Regions from separate parts of the Pseudomonas sp. 3-2 genome, predicted to be linked through region 2. Evidence: predicted binding sites of a transcription regulator. Region 2 holds the regulator's gene; each other region holds the start of a gene.

Region 1 (6,052 bases), 1.4 Mb from region 2:
GCGGGGTGGATTGAGGGTGACGAGAGGTTGTTACGGAAGCGTGGTTCTGCGCCACGCTGGGGCGTTCGGTAACAAGTTGGTGCGCATTTCGGGAACGTCGGGACGAAAAAAAACCGCTGCTTTCAAAGCAGCGGTTTTTGATCGTTTCCCACGAAGAGCGTGTGAAGGATCAGCGCGGGGACAGTTCGATCACGCAGCAGCCGGCATTGACGGCGATCTCGGTCAGCCCGGTGTTACCGTCCAGTTGCAGACAGTCATGGCGGCCGAGTTGCGACGCACTGTCACCGACCGTGACCTCCAGCAATTCGCTGACGCTGAAGACCAGCACGGTGCTCGCCGAACTGAAAAACCGCTGTTCGCCGTCCAGCCATTGCAGGCGTGCGCTATAACGCTGGGGCGAGTAGATCAGGTTGAAGTCACGGATCGCGCCGCCGAGCAAGGTGCAGGACACCTGGCTTTCGCCGCTGAAGGCAAACGGGTCGAGGGGTAACAACGGTTGGGTATCGTCGCCGTCGACACACAGGGTCATGCCGTCGCCCTGCAACACCGTGATGACCCGCTGGTAACCGGCGAAGGTCGAAAAGCCGCCGGATTCGGCGATGTCGGCAATCGACAGACGCCAGCCAAAACCGTCGAGGCCGGCGCCGGCGTCACGGGTGATTTCCTCGGTGCTGCCGCCGCCGTTTTTCCACGGCATGCGCGGGTAGCCTTCGGCGCGTAAAACCTTCAAACCATTCATTTATGCTCTCTATTTATGGAACCGTCCTTCCAGACGATGACGGGAACCGGGGTGAATCAGGCGTGCCGCCGTGACCGGCTGACGGCCCGACCAGGTACGACGGCGGATCAGCAGGCACGGCTCGCCTTTTTCGATCTGCAGCAATTTGCATTCGGACGCTTCGGCAAGAATCGCTTCGACCACGTGCTCACCTTCGGTCAGCGGCGCGACCTGGTTCAGGTAGGCGTAAGGCGTTTGCAGGGTGAAGTCCTGCTTGAGGTATTCCGGGGCGACCAACGCATTGACGAAGCGGTCTTCGATTTGCACAGGAATATCGTTTTCGTAGTGCACGATCAGCGAGTGAAAGACCTTTTGCCCTTCGCGCATATCCAGCGCCAGCGCGCGCTCGGAGCCGGCGGCCTCTTCTTCCAGGGTGATCACCTGGCAGGTGTGGCGATGGCCACGGGAGGCGATTTCGTCGGCGATGTTGTGCACCTCGAACAGCGCGGACTGGCTCTTCGGTTCGGCGACAAACGTGCCGACGCCTTGCATGCGTACCAGCAGACCGTCGGCGGTCATTTCCCGCAGTGCGCGGTTGATGGTCATGCGGCTGAAACCCAGCTGGCTGACCAGCTCGCTTTCCGACGGCACGCGGTAATGCGGCGGCCAGTTACCGCTGTCGATCTGCTGGGTGATCATCTGTTTGACGCGGGCGTACAAGGGCGCCGGACTGTCGCCCATGTTCGCGGCCAACGGGGAGACTGGAGGCGGAGTCGGCACGGTGGATCCCTGTTCATTGGTGAAAGTGGCTAGCTTGCCGGAGTTTACCGGGCAGGCAAACGTCTGTATATGTATATACAAATAACACACGATGGGGTGCTGAACCATGTCCGCCTTCTTTGCCGAACGCGCGCTGCTGCCTAACGGATGGGCCAACAATGTACGTCTCGAGGTCAGCGCCGATGGCGTGTTGACCCGAATCCAGGCCGATTCCACTGCAGACGGCGCCGAACGACTGAGCGGTCCGCTGCTGCCGGGGATGCCGAATCTGCACTCCCACGCGTTCCAGCGAGCGATGGCGGGACTGGCGGAAGTGGCCGGCAATCCCAACGACAGTTTCTGGACCTGGCGCGATCTGATGTATCGGCTCGTCGGAAAAATCAGCCCCGACCAGCTCGGTGTGATCGCCCGTCAGCTGTACATCGAAATGCTCAAGGCCGGTTACACCTCGGTCGCCGAATTCCATTACGTCCACCACGATAACAACGGCCAGCCTTACGCCGATCCGGCCGAGCTGGCCCTGCGTATCAGCCAGGCGGCCAGCTCGGCCGGCATCGGTCTGACGTTACTTCCCGTGCTCTACAGCCACAGCGGTTTCGGCGGCCAGACGCCGAACGAAGGCCAGCGCCGCTTCATCAACAGCACCGAAAGTTACCTGAAGCTGCAATCGCGTCTGCAACCGTTGCTGGCACAGCAAAAGGCGCAGTCGCTGGGCTTGTGCTTCCACTCGTTGCGCGCGGTCACGCCGCAGCAGATCAGCGAAGTGCTGGCGGCCAGCAACCAGCAATGCCCGGTGCACATCCACATCGCCGAACAGCAGAAGGAAGTCGACGACTGCCTGAGCTGGAGCGGACGTCGCCCGCTGCAATGGCTGTACGAAAACACCGAAGTCGATCAGCGCTGGTGCCTGGTCCACGCGACCCACGCCAATCCGGAAGAAGTCACGCTGATGGCCAAGAGTCGCGCCATCGCCGGCCTGTGCCTGACCACCGAGGCCAACCTCGGCGACGGGATTTTTCCGGCGGTGGATTTCCTCGCTCAGGGCGGGCGCATGGGCATCGGCTCCGACAGCCATGTGTCGTTGAGCGTGGTGGAAGAACTGCGCTGGCTGGAATACGGCCAGCGCCTGCGCGATCAGCGGCGCAATCGCTTGTATGGCGCGGATCAGCCGATGGTCGGCCGCACGTTGTATGACGCGGCGCTGGATGGAGGTGCTCAGGCGCTGGGCCAGCCGATCGGTGCGCTGGAGGTCGGCAAGCGTGCCGACTGGATTGTGCTCGATGGCAGCGATCCGTATCTGGCCACGGCCAGCGGTGACGGGATTCTCAATCGCTGGCTGTTTGCCGGCGGCGACCGTCAGGTGCGCGATGTGCTGGTCAATGGTCAGTGGGTCGTGCGGGAGGGGCGCCATGCCGGGGAAGAGGACAGCAATCGCGCCTTCACCCAGGTTCTGCGGGAGCTTTTGGGCTGACATAAAAAAACCTGTGGAGGGCGACCTCCACAGGTTTTTTGTTGCGCGTCAGTTGGACGTCTTGGCCATCTGCTGATCCGACGCCCGCCAGATCAGGCGCGTGGTGTCGTAACCCTGCTGACGCGCCTTGCTCAGCAGTTCCTCACGCACCACACCGTTGACGGTCGGCGTGCGGGACAACAACCACAGGTAACGACGACTCGGGTCGCCCACGAGCGCGGTCTTGTAGTCATCGCTGACGTACAGCACCCAGTATTGACCCTTCGCCACACCTGGAATCAGGCGCGAGAACCAGGTATCGAACTCGACCCACAGCTTGTCGGTCTTGCCCGGCACCTGTGGATAAGCCGTGCCTTTGACCTCTTCCCACTTCCAGTCTGCCGTCAGACAGCGGTTGTACACCGCGATATTGCCGTCGGGCTTGAGCGAGTAACGGGCTTCTGATTGCGCGCAATTGCGCTGGAAATACATCGGCAGACGCGCCAGCTCGTACCAGGTGCCTTGGTAACGCTTGAGATTGACACTGTTGACCGTCTTCGGCGCCAGCGGATCTTCACCGGATGTGGCGCAGCCAGCCAATACCAGGCCGGCCAAAAGGACAAGCAATAACCGCTTCATTGTTTTTCTCCCGTGGGCGCGTGGCCCCGGTTTACTTCAGGCCTTGGCCGGAAAACATCAGCACTTTGTCACCGGCGTACTGCACGCTGATAAAGCTGTTCTTGTCGCCCCAGGTGCAACTGGACATGCCCAGCGCGCCCGAGCAATCGGTGGGCTTGCCAAGCAGCGTCTCGACTTCGGACTTGGCCATGCCGGCCGAGAGCTTCGAATAGTTTTCCTGATTGACCTTGCTGCATGCGGCCAACAGCACGCAAAACGACAGCAGGGCGATAGATCGCAGCGACATGGTGTAACTCCTGGAGCGGAAGGGGGATGGCATGGCGCCAACCAGAAGCTTAGAAGAGAAAACCCCCGTCTGGTTCCCTGGCAGACCGGCTATTTGTTCGCCCGCTCGTCCGGCATTCATCGGTAAATCAGACACTTTGTGGGGCTATTGAGCATTTCGTCGACTTTCACAAAAGCCGCCTAATCTTTGGCGCGCCGCGGTCGAAATAAGAGCAGCGCAAAGCCCGATAGTGTGGCAAATTGCCGCCCTTTGTTGACCAGCCCCTTCGCGGTAGCTCTCTTAATGACCAGAAACATGAAGTTCAGCCACAAGATCTTGTTGGCTGCCGCCCTCGTGGTGGCCGTTGCATTCGCCTGTTTCATTTTTTTCAACGACTATCGCCAGCGCGAAGCCCTGCAAAGCAGCACCGAAGCGTCGATGCAGGAACTGGGCAGCCTGACCACCAGCAACATCCAGACCTGGCTGGAAAGCCGCATCCAGTTGCTGCAATCGATGGCGCAACAGGTTGTCGCCGACGGCAACGCCCCGGCCAGCCTGAAACGCATCATCGACCTGCCCGCCTACACCGGCAATTTCCAGCTCAGCTACTTCGGTGGCGCCGACGGCGTGATGTTCTCGGTCCCGGCCGGCAACCGCGCGCCGGATTACGACCCGCGCGCCCGTGGCTGGTACAAGGCCGCCAACGCTGCGCAACAGACCATCGTCACCGAACCGTACATCGCCGCCTCGTCGGGCAAACTGGTCATCACGGTCGCCACCCCGGTGCAGCGCCAGGGCCAGATGATCGGTGTGGCCGGCGCCGACATTGATCTGTCCAGCGTCAGCGCGATCATCAACTCGCTGAACTTCGGCGGCCACGGTCACGCGTTCATCGTCAGCGCCGACGGCAAAATCCTGATCCACCCGGACAGCAAGCTGGTGCTCAAGACCCTCGCCGAGGCCTATCCCAACGGTGCGCCGAAAGTCAGCCCGGGTCTGAAAGAAGTCGAGTTCGACGGCAAGACCCAACTGATCTCCTTCACCCGCGTCAACGGCGTGCCGTCGGCCGACTGGTACGTCGCGCTGGTGCTGGACAAGGACACCGCGTTCTCGATGCTCAGCGAATTCCGCACCTCGGCGCTGATCGCCATGGTCATTGCCGTAGTGATCATCATCGCCCTGCTCGGCATGCTGATCCGCGTCCTGATGCAGCCGCTGCTGACCATGGGCCGTGCCATGCACGACATCGCCGAAGGCGAAGGTGACCTGACCAAACGCCTGACCATCCACGGTCACGATGAATTCGGTGCGCTGGGGCTGTCGTTCAACCGTTTCGTCGAGCGCATCCACACCTCGATCCGCGAAGTCTCCTCGGCCACCGGCCAGGTCAACGAAGTCGCGCTGCGCGTGGTCGCGGCGTCGAACTCGTCGATGTTCAACTCCGACCAGCAGGCCTCGCGCACCAACAGCGTGGCCGCCGCGATCAACCAGCTCGGCGCCGCCGCCCAGGAAATCGCCCAGAACGCCGCCCTCGCCTCGCAGCACTCCAGTGATGCACGCAGCCTGGCCGAAGACGGCCAGCAGGTGGTGGATAAAACCATCCACGCGATGCAGCAGCTGTCGGCGAAGATCAGCGACTCCTGCGGCAACATCGAAACCCTGAACAGCAACACCGTGAACATCGGGCAGATTCTGGAAGTGATCACCAGCATCTCCCAGCAGACCAACCTGCTGGCGCTCAACGCCGCGATCGAAGCGGCCCGTGCCGGTGAGGCCGGTCGTGGTTTCGCGGTGGTCGCCGACGAAGTCCGCAACCTGGCGCACCGCACCCAGGATTCGGCGCAGCAAGTGCAGAAGATGATCGAAGAGCTGCAAGTCGGCGCGCGTCAGGCGGTCGGCATCATGACCGAGAGCCAGCGCGAGAGCGAAAGCAGCGTCGGCATCGCCAACCAGGCCGGCGAACGCCTGGGCAGCGTGACCCAGCGCATCGGCGAGATCGACGGCATGAACCAGTCGGTGGCGACGGCGACGGAAGAGCAGACGGCGGTGGTCGAGTCGATCAACGTTGATATCAACGAGATCAACACGCTGAACCAGGAAGGTGTGGAGAACTTGCAGGCGACGTTGCGGGCTTGTGCGGATCTGGAGCAGCAGGCGGCGCGGTTGAAGCAGTTGGTTGGCAGCTTCCGGATCTGAGTCG
Region 2 (6,052 bases):
ACGCCGTGCGGCGTAACGCTTGAGCATGCTCGGAACATCGAGAATCAGTGCAATGCGGCCGTCACCGGTGATGGTGGCGCCGGACATGCCCGGAGTTCCCTGGAGCATCTTGCCCAATGGCTTGATGACCACTTCTTCCTGGCCGACCAGTTGATCGACGACGAAGCCGATCCGCTGGGTGCCCACCGAAAGGATCACCACATGGCCTTCGCGCTGCTCTTCGTGAGCGGCGGAGCTGACCAGCCAGCGCTTGAGGTAGAACAATGGCAGCGCCTTGTCCCGCACGATCACCACTTCCTGACCATCCACCACGTTGGTGGTCGACAGGTCGAGGTGGAAGATTTCGTTGACGTTCACCAGCGGGAACGCGAACGCCTGATTGCCGAGCATCACCATCAGGGTCGGCATGATCGCCAGCGTCAGCGGCACCTTGATGACGATCTTCGAGCCCTGGCCCTTGGTCGAGTAGATGTTGATCGAACCGTTGAGCTGGGAAATCTTGGTCTTCACCACGTCCATGCCGACACCGCGGCCGGACACATCGGAGATCTCGGTCTTGGTCGAGAAACCCGGGGCGAAAATCAGGTTGTAGCACTCGGTGTCGCTCAGGCGATCGGCGGCATCCTTGTCCATCACACCGCGTTTCACGGCGATGGCACGCAGGACGTTCGGGTCCATGCCTTTGCCGTCGTCGGAGATCGACAGCAGGATGTGGTCGCCTTCCTGCTCGGCCGCCAGGATCACCTTGCCGCCACGGGCCTTGCCCGAGGCTTCGCGTTCTTCCGGCGACTCGATGCCGTGGTCAACCGCGTTGCGCACCAAGTGGACCAGCGGGTCGGCCAATGCCTCGACGAGGTTCTTGTCGAGGTCGGTCTCTTCGCCCACCAGTTCCAGGTTGATCTCTTTCTTGAGCTGGCGTGCCAGGTCGCGAACCAGACGCGGGAAGCGGCCGAAGACTTTCTTGATCGGCTGCATCCGGGTCTTCATGACGGCGGTCTGCAAGTCGGCAGTGACCACGTCGAGGTTCGACACAGCCTTCTGCATCGACTCGTCGCCGCTGTTCAGGCCCAGACGCACCAGACGGTTACGTACCAGCACCAGCTCGCCGACCATGTTCATGATTTCGTCGAGACGCGCGGTATCAACGCGAACGGTGGTTTCGGCTTCGCTCGCCGGTTTTTCCGGTGGAGGGCTCGCCGGAGCACGGGCCGGAGCCGGTGCAGCAGCGGCGGCTGGCTTGGCCGGTTCAGCTTTCGGCTCAGGCGCTTTCGCAGCAGGTTTTGCCGCGGCGGCCGGGGCCTTCGCAGCAGGCGTTGCAACAGCCGAAGCATTGCCAGCAGTCACGACCGCACCGGTGGCGACGTCAGTGAATTTGCCTTTGCCATGCAGATCGTCGAGCAGCGATTCGAACTCGTGGTCGCTGATCAGATCGCTACCGGCCGCAGCGGCTGCCGGAGCCGCCGGCGCAGGCACCGAAGCAATCGCCGACTCCAGCGCATCGACGGCAAAGTTGCCCTTGCCGTGCAACTGATCGAGCAAGGCTTCGAATTCGTCGTCGGTAATGTCCGAGCTGTCGCCCGCCGCCGGGGCAGCAGGTGCAGCGGCCGCCGGAGCTACGGCGTCGGCCGCGAACTGGCCTTTGCCATGCAACTGGTCGAGCAGCGACTCGAACTCGGCGTCGGTGATTTCATCGCTGGCCGCTTCGGTGGAAGCAGGCGCAGCGGCAGCCGCCGGGGCTTCGGCTTCGGCCTTGACGGCGTTCAGCGAGTCCAGCAACTGTTCAAATTCGTTATCGGTGATGTCGCCCGAATCGCCTTCGACGACCAGCTCTTCGATCATCTCGGCAACCGGCGAAGCCGGGGCTTCATCCGCCGATTGCGGTTCGGCCAGACGCGCCAGGGCAGCCAGCAGTTCCGGGGTGGCGGCGGTGATCGGGCTGCGATCGCGGACTTCGCTGAACATGCTGTTCACCGCGTCCAGCGCTTCGAGCACCACGTCCATCAGTTCTGCATCGACGCGTCGTTCACCCTTGCGCAGGATGTCGAACACGTTTTCGGCGATGTGACAGCACTCCACCAGCTCGTTGAGCTGAAGGAAGCCGGCGCCCCCTTTTACAGTGTGGAAACCGCGAAAAATTGCGTTGAGCAGATCTGCGTCATCCGGGCGGCTTTCCAGCTCGACCAGTTGTTCGGACAGTTGCTCAAGAATCTCGCCGGCCTCAACCAGGAAATCCTGAAGGATCTCTTCATCGGCGCCGAAGCTCATTAATGGGGTGCTCCTACAGGTCTAAAAACCCAAAAAACCTATAATTCCAAAACTCTAGAATCCAAGGCTGGATAACAAATCGTCCACATCGTCCTGACCGGACACAACGTCTTCTCGTTTATCGGCATGAATCTGCGGACCTTCACCCTGCGAGAGATGTTTTTGTGGATCTTTTTCAGCAAGCATCGCCGCACGGTCATGTTCGATGCCCGCAAAGCGGTCCACCTGGCTGGCCATGAGCACGAGCTTGAGCAGGTTGCTTTCGACTTCGGTGACCAATTGGGTCACGCGCTTGATCACCTGGCCGGTGAGGTCCTGGTAATCCTGGGCGAGCAGAATGTCATTCAGATTGCTCGACACCGCGCGGTTGTCCGCGCTGCTGCGTGCCAGAAAACCGTCGACCCGGCGCGCCAGTTCACGGAACTCTTCAGCCCCGACCTCACGACGCATGAAACGGCCCCAATCGGCGCTCAAGGCCTGGGCTTCGTCAGCCAGGCCATTGACCACAGGGGTCGCGCTTTCCACCAGATCCATGGTGCGGTTGGCGGCAGCTTCGGTCAGTTTGACCACGTAGCCCAGGCGCTCGGTAGCGTCGGTAATCTGCGACACTTCCTCAGCCTGCGGCATGTGCGGATCGATCTGGAAATTGACGATCGCACTGTGCAGTTCACGTGTGAGCTTGCCCACTTCCTGGTACAGGCCACGGTCACGGGTCTGATTGAGCTCATGGATCAGTTGCACCGCGTCGCCGAACTTGCCTTTTTCAAGGCTTTCGACCAGTTCGACCGCGTGTTTTTTCAGGGTCGACTCAAAATCGCCCTGTGAAGATTCGTTATGCTCCATAGCTCCCCCGCGCGTTCATCAGCCGATGCGTTCGAAAATCTTCTCGATTTTTTCTTTCAACGCCTGGGCCGTGAAAGGTTTGACCACATAGCCGTTCACGCCGGCCTGGGCCGCTTCGATGATCTGCTCGCGCTTGGCTTCAGCGGTCACCATCAGCACCGGCAGGTGCTTGAGCTTTTCATCGGCGCGCACGTGGCGCAGCAGGTCGATACCGGTCATGCCGGGCATGTTCCAGTCGGTCACCAGAAAGTCGATGCTGCCGCTGTTGAGCACCGGAATGGCAGTGGTGCCATCGTCGGCTTCAACGGTGTTGGTGAACCCCAGATCACGCAACAGGTTCTTGATGATCCGCCGCATCGTTGAGAAGTCATCAACGATGAGGATTTTCATGTCTTTGTTCAATTCGACCTCCAAGCAGTCTTAAACGCGCCCAGCACCTGGACGCGCCATTTCAATCAATCCGGCAAAACACTCGACGACTGTCTGGAGCACAACAGATCGAGACCGGTGCCGTTCACCACCGCACCAGCCTCGTTCGCAGTGTCCCCACACTGCCTTCAGCGCGCTCGCCACTCCCCCAAACGCCCCCGCAAGCGGGCCGCGCACTGGCTGTGTAACTGGCTGACCCGCGATTCACTGACGCCAAGGACTTCACCGATCTCCTTGAGGTTCAGCTCTTCGTCGTAGTACAGCGCCAACACCAGTCGCTCACGCTCCGGCAAATTGGCAATCGCGTCCGCCAGCGCGGCCTGGAAACGTTCGTCTTCCAGATCGCGCGACGGCTCCAGATGAGCACTGGCGCCATCCTCGTGCAGCCCTTCGTGTTCGCCGTCCTGCAACAGGTCGTCGAAACTGAACAGCCGGCTGCCCAGGGTGTCGTTCAAAATCCCGTAGTAATCGTCGAGACTCAATTGGAGTTCGGCCGCAACTTCGTGATCTTTAGCGTCACGGCCGGTTTTAGCTTCAATCGAGCGAATTGCGTCGCTGACCATACGGGTGTTGCGGTGAACCGAGCGCGGTGCCCAATCCCCTTTTCGGACTTCATCGAGCATCGCACCGCGGATCCGGATGCCCGCGTACGTTTCAAAACTGGCGCCCTTGCTGGCGTCGTATTTGGTCGAGACTTCGAGCAGGCCGATCATCCCGGCCTGGATCAGGTCTTCGACCTGCACACTGGCCGGCAATCGCGCCAGCAAGTGGTAGGCGATGCGTTTGACCAGTGGCGCGTAACGCTCGATCAGCTCGTACTGCGCGTCACGCGCCGACTTTTTGTAAAGGTTCATACCGCTGGCGGTCATAGCACAGGTCCTGCCGTTTGCTGCACGAGGCGCTCGACGAAAAATTCGAGGTGGCCGCGCGGGTTGGCGGGCAGCGGCCAGGTGTCGACCTTCTGTGCGATCGCCTTGAACGCCAGCGCGCACTTGGAACGCGGGAAGGCTTCATAGACCGCACGCTGCTTCTGCACCGCCTTGCGCACGCTTTCGTCGTACGGCACCGCGCCGACGTATTGTAGGGCGACGTCGAGGAAGCGATCCGTGACCTTGGTCAACTTGGCGAACAGGTTGCGACCTTCCTGCGGGCTCTGGGCCATGTTGGCCAGGACGCGGAAGCGGTTCATGCCGTAGTCGCGGTTGAGCAGTTTGATCAGCGCGTAAGCGTCGGTGATCGAGGTCGGCTCGTCGCAGACCACCAGCAACACTTCTTGCGCCGCGCGAACGAAACTGACTACCGAGTCACCGATACCCGCAGCGGTGTCGATCACCAGCACGTCGAGGTTGTCGCCGATGTCGCTGAACGCCTGGATCAGGCCGGCATGCTGGGCCGGGCTCAGGTGAACCATGCTCTGGGTGCCGGAAGCGGCCGGCACGATGCGGATCCCGCCGGGGCCCTGCAACAGCACGTCGCGCAGCTCGCAGCGGCCTTCGATCACGTCGGCCAGGGTGCGTTTTGGGGTGAGGCCCAGCAGAACGTCGACGTTCGCCAGCCCCAGGTCGGCGTCCAGCAGCATGACCCGACGGCCAAGCTCTGCCAGCGCCAGGGACAAGTTCACTGACACATTAGTCTTGCCGACGCCACCTTTGCCGCCGGTCACCGCGATCACCTGTACGGGATGCATGCTGCCCATGTTATTTCTTTACCTTGTCTTGCATAGACGGAGGCCACATTACTGGCTGCGCGTTCACAACCGGAACAATGCATGGCAGACCATCGATGTAGGTACAAAAACGGTTCATTACCTCAGCCAACCTGCTTGGTCGGACTGTGGTAGATATCAGCGAACATGTCAGCCATGGCTTCTTCGCTGGGTTCTTCCTGCATTTGCACACTGACGGCGCGGCTGACCAGTTGATGACGGCGCGGCAGATGCAGATCATCCGGAATACGCGGCCCATCGGTCAGGTAGGCGACCGGCAGTTCGTGACTGATCGCCAGGCTCAGCACTTCGCCAAGGCTGGCCGTCTCATCCAGTTTAGTCAGGATGCAGCCGGCGAGCCCGCAACGCTTGTAACTGTGATACGCGGCGGTTAGAACCTGTTTCTGGCTGGTGGTTGCCAGCACCAGATAATTTTTCGACCGAATGCCACGACCGGCCAGGCTTTCCAGCTGCATGCGCAGCGCCGGATCGCTGGCCTGCAGGCCGGCGGTATCGATCAGCACCACGCGTTTGCGCAGCAGTGGATCCAGCGCCTGCACCAGGGACTGGCCCGGATCGACGTGGGTCACCGACACATTGAGGATGCGACCCAGAGTCTTGAGCTGCTCCTGCGCGCCGATGCGGAAACTGTCCATGCTCACCAGCGCGATGTTCTGCGCGCCGTACTTGAGCACGTAGCGGGCGGCCAGTTTGGCGAGGGTGGTGGTCTTGCCCATGCCGGCCGGGCCGACCATGGCAATCACCCCACCCTCTTCCAACGGCTCGACTTCCGGTACGGCAATCATTCGT
Region 3 (6,052 bases), 2.7 Mb from region 2:
TTCGAAACCACGGGCTGGTGCCAGCCGTGTGCGCGCCTGCAGAACAACCTTGGCCCGGGCACGTTCCAGGCTGTGCGCGGGCATGGCGGAATCACTGCGCGAGTGTTACAAAGCGGGATCATTCGCCTCGACGATGGCGTGTCGGTCGAACCGGTCCCGGACAGTGGCTATGCTCCTTTCAATCCCGGTTGAAAACCGCTGTAGCGTGTTCTCATTCAGTAACGTCTACCTGACGAGGCCTTTATGACCAGCCGCCTGAACCCCGAAGACCAGAAGCATGTCGAAGAGTACCTGCAGTTGTCCCAACACCGTGTCGAGCGCCGGCCATTCCGGCCGTGGATGCTCCTGGTGCTGGTGCTGGCAGTGACCATTGGTCTGGGCCTGTTGAGCCGATTTATCAGTTACCTGACGCTATGAGCTGCATCGCGCTCGCTCGGGTAACCACACCGTTTTCCTTTAAAAACCTTGCGAGCTATCCCTATGTCCCATCGTATTGTCATTGTCGGCGGCGGCGCCGGCGGTCTGGAGTTGGCTACCCGTCTGGGTAAGACTCTGGGCAAACGCGGCACCGCCAGCATCATGCTGGTCGACGCGAACCTCACGCACATCTGGAAACCGCTGCTGCACGAAGTGGCCGCCGGATCGCTGAACTCCTCCGAAGACGAACTCAACTATGTCGCCCAGGCCAAATGGAACCACTTCGAGTTCCAGCTGGGGCGCATGAGCGGGCTCGATCGTGAGCAGAAGAAGATCCAGCTGGCCGCCACCTACGACGAAAACGGCGTTGAACTGGTCCCGGCGCGGGAAGTGCCCTATGACTCGCTGGTGATCGCGGTCGGCAGCACCACCAACGATTTCGGCACCCAGGGCGCCGCGCAGCACTGCCTGTTCCTCGACACCCGCAAGCAGGCCGAGCGTTTCCACCAGCAACTGCTCAATCACTACCTGCGCGCCCACGCCGGGCAGACCGATGTGGTTCAGCAGATCAGCGTGGCCATCGTCGGTGCGGGCGCCACGGGCGTCGAACTGGCGGCCGAGCTGCACAACGCGGCCCATGAACTGGCGGCTTACGGTCTGGACCGGATCAAACCGGAAAACATGCACATCACCCTGATCGAAGCCGGGCCACGGGTGCTGCCAGCCCTGCCTGAGCGGATCAGCGGGCCGGTGCACAAGACCCTGGAGAAACTCGGGGTCAACGTGATGACCAACGCCTCGGTCAGCCAGGTCACCGCTGACAGCCTGATCACCGCCGATGGCAACGAGATCAAGGCCAGTCTGAAAGTCTGGGCCGCCGGGATCCGCGCACCGGGTTTCCTCAAGGACATCGATGGCCTGGAAACCAACCGCATCAATCAGCTGCAAGTGCTGCCGACGCTGCAAACCACCCGCGACGAGAACATTTTCGCCTTCGGTGACTGCGCCGCCTGCCCGCAACCGGGCTCGGATCGCAACGTTCCACCACGGGCCCAGGCTGCGCACCAGCAGGCGTCGCTGCTGGCCAAATCGCTGAAGCTGCGCATCGAAGGCAAAACCCTGCCGGAGTACAAGTACACCGACTACGGCTCGCTGATTTCGCTGTCGCGTTTCTCGGCGGTGGGTAACCTGATGGGCAACCTGACCGGCAGCGTGATGCTCGAGGGCTGGCTGGCGCGGATGTTCTACGTGTCGCTATACCGCATGCACCAGATGGCGCTTTATGGGCCGTTCCGCACGGCGATGCTGATGCTCGGCAGCAAGATCGGACGCGGCACCGAACCACGCCTGAAGCTGCACTGATGTAAAAACACCGTGGGGGCGGGCTCGCCCTCACGGTGTTTTGTTTTCTACTGTATCTGCCCTCGCTTTCCCCACCTTCGCTTACAAACGCCCCGCTCCTCGACACAGACGCGATACACCGCCACCGCTTAATGGCCACACCCGAGCACACCTGCTCCGGCTTGATCGCCCTTAACGTGTGGTTGCGCTGTGCAACCGAAGGAGAATGCAATGTCCCGTACTTCGAAAATCGGCAAAAACTCCCTTGGCCTGGTCGGTGCCGTACTGGCCGGCGGCATGATGCTGTCCGGCTCGGTGTTTGCCGCGCAACCGCTGGCCCAGGGCTACATGGTCGCTTCGGCCGAGACCTCGGTGAAAACCCCGGAAGGCAAATGCGGTGAAGGCAAATGCGGCGATGCGTCGATGGCCAAGACCGACACCGATGGCGACGGCAAGGTCTCCCGCGCCGAGTTTCTGAAAGTTGCACCGAAGTCCGACTTCGACAAGATCGACACCAACCACGACGGCTTCATCGACGAGCAAGAGGCGTACAACAACGTCAAAGCCAATTTCGAAGCCAACGGCAAGAAAATGCCGAAAGGTCTGTTCGAACACCTGAAAGACCAGGACGGTGCCTGATTTTTTCAGCCCGGCCGACAAAACAAAGCCGCGCTTTCTCTGACGAGACGCGCGGCTTTTTCACGCCTGCATGATTACAGCTGGAAGCGCCGCACCATGCCCTGCAGGGCATTGGCCAGTTGCGACAGTTCATGACTCGACGCATTGGTTTGATCGGCACCCGCCGCCGAGCGCACCGACAGGTCGCGAATGTTCACCAGGTTGCGATCCACTTCCCGCGCCACTTGCGCCTGCTCTTCGGCGGCGCTGGCGATCACCAGATTGCGCTCGTGGATTTCGTGTACCGACGCCGTGATCGTCTGCAACGCTTCACCGGCTCGCTCGGCCAGCAGCAGCGTGGTGGCGGCGCGCGAGGCACTGGCCTGCATCGACGCCAGCGCCAGGCTCGAACCGTTGCGCATGCCCTGCACCATTTGCTCGATTTCCTGGGTCGATTGCTGAGTGCGATAAGCCAGCGCGCGAACCTCATCGGCAACCACCGCAAACCCGCGCCCGCTCTCCCCGGCTCGCGCTGCTTCGATGGCGGCGTTGAGCGCCAGCAGGTTGGTCTGCTCGGCGATCGCTCGAATCACGTCCAGCACTTTGCCGATGTCCTGCGACTGGTTGGCCAGCGATTGCACCAGTTCGCCGGTGTGCTCGACTTCGCTGGCCAGGGCGTTGATGGCGTCGGCAGTTTCGCTGACCCGTTCCTGGCCCAACTGCGCCGATTCGCTGGACTGGCGGGTGGCGTCGGACGTCGACACCGCATTGCGGGCGACTTCCTCAACCGCCGTAGTCATCTCGTTGACGGCGGTGGCGGCCTGTTCGATTTCGTTGTTCTGTTGTTGCAGTCCTTGCGTGCTGTCATGGGTGACCGCGCTCAGTTCGTCGGAAGCGGTCGCCAGTTGCGTGGCCGAGCCGCTGATGCCCTGCAGGGTTTCGCGCAGGTTCTGCTGCATGGTTGCCAACGCCTTGAGCAGCCGGCTGACTTCATCGTTGCCGTGAGTTTCGATCGGGCGGGTCAGATCGCCTCTGGCGACGTGCTCAGCAGCGTCGACAGCGACGCTCAGGGGGCGGACGATGCTACGGGTGAGCAACATGGCCAGAGCCACGGTGGCCAGCGCCGCCAGCGCGATAAACAGGGTCACGATGGTGCGCGAGGTTTCGTAGTGGGCCGCAGAGTTCTGGCTTTCGGCGGCGACCTGGCGGGCGAACAGATCCGCCAGGTCGTTGAGTTGTTTACCGGAGCCGTCGACCACGGTTTTCATGTCCACCAGCAGCAGTTTGGTCAGCTCGTCGCGCTTGCCCTGCTCGGCGAGGGTGAACGACTGGGCGATCCCGGTGCGGTAGGCGGCAAAGGTTTTCTTGAACTGTTCATACAACTGCTGACCTTCCGGGGTGGTCACCAGTCGATCATAGGCGGCGATTTTCTCGCTCAACTCTTTGTCCCGGGTGTCCATCTGGCTGCGGTACGTGGCGATGTTGGCCGGATCCTGATCCAGCGCCATGCGCAGGGAGATGGTGCGGATGCGCAGCATGATCTCGCGAATTTCGTCGCCGCCACGAATGCTCGGCAGCCACTGGGTCTCCACCGCCACTTCACTGTCGCGGATGCTCGACATCTGCCCCAGCGCGAACACCCCAAGCAACGCCACCAGTAACGCGATCAGGGCAAAGCCCAGAGCGGCGCGGGGAGCAATATTCAACTGACGAAGCAACATGACGAACGCCCTTTTTCTTGTATTGGCAGAATTCAGGGGCGTTTGATGCGGCAGGCCCCTTTCGTTAGCGGGCTATCGGCAAGTTGTATGACGACTTGAATGAAACATTTCCGGAGGGCAAAAAAAATCCCCGTATCTTTCGATACGAGGATTTTTAATATGGTCGGGGTAAGGGGATTCGAACTCCTGACATCCTGCTCCCAAAGCAGGCGCGCTACCGGACTGCGCTATACCCCGGTAAAAAAAAGGCGATCTTTCAAAGATCGCCTTCTTCGATCAGCGCTTTTGGCCTCTGATCTTAAGATTCGATCCCAGTGTTACCTGGTTTCAAAAATGGTGGGTCGTGTGGGATTCGAACCTACGACCAATTGGTTAAAAGCCAACTGCTCTACCAACTGAGCTAACGACCCAAAAATGGTCGGGGTAAGGGGATTCGAACTCCTGACATCCTGCTCCCAAAGCAGGCGCGCTACCGGACTGCGCTATACCCCGGTTTGAAATTGGCTCCGTGACCAGGACTCGAACCTGGGACCCAATGATTAACAGTCATTTGCTCTACCGACTGAGCTATCACGGAACTACACATTTCAATTTACTACGGTGAAACTTGCAGCTTCTCGACATCGTTTTCGCATCGCTGCGTTCGTGTGTCTGAGGCGCGCTATTCTACAACCTAGAACACCTCTGTCAACCCCCTAAATTGCTTTCAAGTTAATGATTTGCAACTTATTTCAGATTTCTGCCCAGTGAGCTGAAACCGTGTTGGTGACTGACTGCGGGGCGCACTTTACAAGCCTTTTCCTTTGAGTTCAACAGCCTGGCGAAAAAAAAGGCCTCGCATTGCGAGGCCTTGATGACGACACCACCGTCGAGCGTCAGTTGAACGTGATCTCGTCGTTCTCCACGACGCCGGTCGCGGTCTCGCCTGGCAGGAAACGCCCCGACAGGATCAACTGTGCCAACGGGTTCTCGATCCAGCGCTGGATCGCCCGCTTCAGCGGCCGTGCGCCATAGACCGGGTCATAGCCGACAGCAATCAGCTTGTCCATCGCTTCCGGGCTCAGTTCCAGCTTCAGCTCGCGCTCGGCCAGACGGCTGCGCAGACGGCCCAGCTGGATCTCGGTAATGCCCGCGATCTGATCCCGCGCCAATGGCTCGAAGATCACTACTTCGTCGACCCGGTTGATGAACTCCGGACGGAAATGGGTGGAAATCGCATCCATCACCGCTGCCCGTTGTGCTTCACGATCACCGACCAGTTCCTGGATCTGCATCGAACCGAGATTGGAGGTCATGACGATCACGGTATTGCGGAAGTCCACCGTGCGGCCATGGCTGTCGGTCAGACGGCCATCCTCCAGCACTTGCAGCAGGATGTTGAACACGTCCGGGTGCGCCTTCTCGACTTCGTCCAGCAGGATCACCGAGTAAGGCTTGCGCCGTACCGCTTCGGTCAGGTAACCGCCCTCTTCATAGCCGACGTAGCCCGGTGGTGCACCGATCAGCCGCGCCACGGAATGTTTCTCCATGAACTCGGACATGTCGATCCGCACCATCGCCTCTTCAGTGTCGAAGAGGAACTCGGCCAGCGCCTTGCACAGCTCGGTTTTACCGACACCGGTCGGGCCGAGGAACATGAACGAGCCGCTCGGACGATTCGGGTCGGACAACCCGGCCCGGGAACGCCGCACCGCATTGGCTACCGCCACCACCGCTTCGTCCTGACCGATCACGCGCTGATGCAACAGGCTTTCCATCTTCATCAGCTTGTCGCGCTCGCCTTCGAGCATTTTCGACACCGGAATGCCGGTCCACTTCGAAACGACTTCGGCGATTTCCTCTTCGGTCACCTTGCTGCGCAGCAACTGGTTTTCGCTTTTGCCGTGCTGGTCGACCATCTGCAGACTGCGCTCCAGATCCGGGATCACCCCGTACTGCAACTCGGCCATGCGGTT

Evidence for each region. Region 2 encodes FliA, which starts transcription of late flagellar genes. Its sites were predicted from a motif close to CTAAAGTTTNNNNNNNNNNNGCCGNTAA; they were not measured.
Region 1: a site for FliA is predicted at 4,053-4,080, ahead of K3819_RS01725 (methyl-accepting chemotaxis protein). Genes of this name have one in related genera too.
Region 3: a site for FliA is predicted at 4,170-4,197, ahead of K3819_RS24810 (methyl-accepting chemotaxis protein). Genes of this name have one in related genera too.

What each region holds. Positions count from the first base shown of each region.
Region 1 covers NZ_CP081200.1:379,744-385,795, reverse strand. The annotation lists gene K3819_RS01750 (HutD family protein) at 170-739, opposite strand; gene hutC (histidine utilization repressor) at 749-1,459, opposite strand; gene K3819_RS01740 (formimidoylglutamate deiminase) at 1,605-2,969, shown strand; gene K3819_RS01735 (lipocalin family protein) at 3,018-3,587, opposite strand; gene K3819_RS01730 (hypothetical protein) at 3,619-3,873, opposite strand; gene K3819_RS01725 (methyl-accepting chemotaxis protein) at 4,156-6,048, shown strand.
Region 2 covers NZ_CP081200.1:1,774,164-1,780,215, reverse strand. The annotation lists gene K3819_RS08065 (chemotaxis protein CheA) at 1-2,265, opposite strand, end outside; gene K3819_RS08060 (protein phosphatase CheZ) at 2,320-3,108, opposite strand; gene K3819_RS08055 (chemotaxis response regulator CheY) at 3,127-3,498, opposite strand; gene fliA (RNA polymerase sigma factor FliA) at 3,666-4,406, opposite strand; gene fleN (flagellar synthesis regulator FleN) at 4,403-5,233, opposite strand; gene flhF (flagellar biosynthesis protein FlhF) at 5,347-6,052, opposite strand, start outside.
Region 3 covers NZ_CP081200.1:5,470,127-5,476,178, forward strand. The annotation lists gene K3819_RS24790 (MOSC domain-containing protein) at 1-192, shown strand, start outside; gene K3819_RS24795 (DUF3094 domain-containing protein) at 244-417, shown strand; gene K3819_RS24800 (NAD(P)/FAD-dependent oxidoreductase) at 481-1,779, shown strand; gene K3819_RS24805 (hypothetical protein) at 1,990-2,397, shown strand; gene K3819_RS24810 (methyl-accepting chemotaxis protein) at 2,472-4,097, opposite strand; tRNA gene K3819_RS24815 (tRNA-Pro) at 4,258-4,334, opposite strand; tRNA gene K3819_RS24820 (tRNA-Lys) at 4,432-4,507, opposite strand; tRNA gene K3819_RS24825 (tRNA-Pro) at 4,513-4,589, opposite strand; tRNA gene K3819_RS24830 (tRNA-Asn) at 4,599-4,674, opposite strand; gene clpB (ATP-dependent chaperone ClpB) at 4,973-6,052, opposite strand, start outside.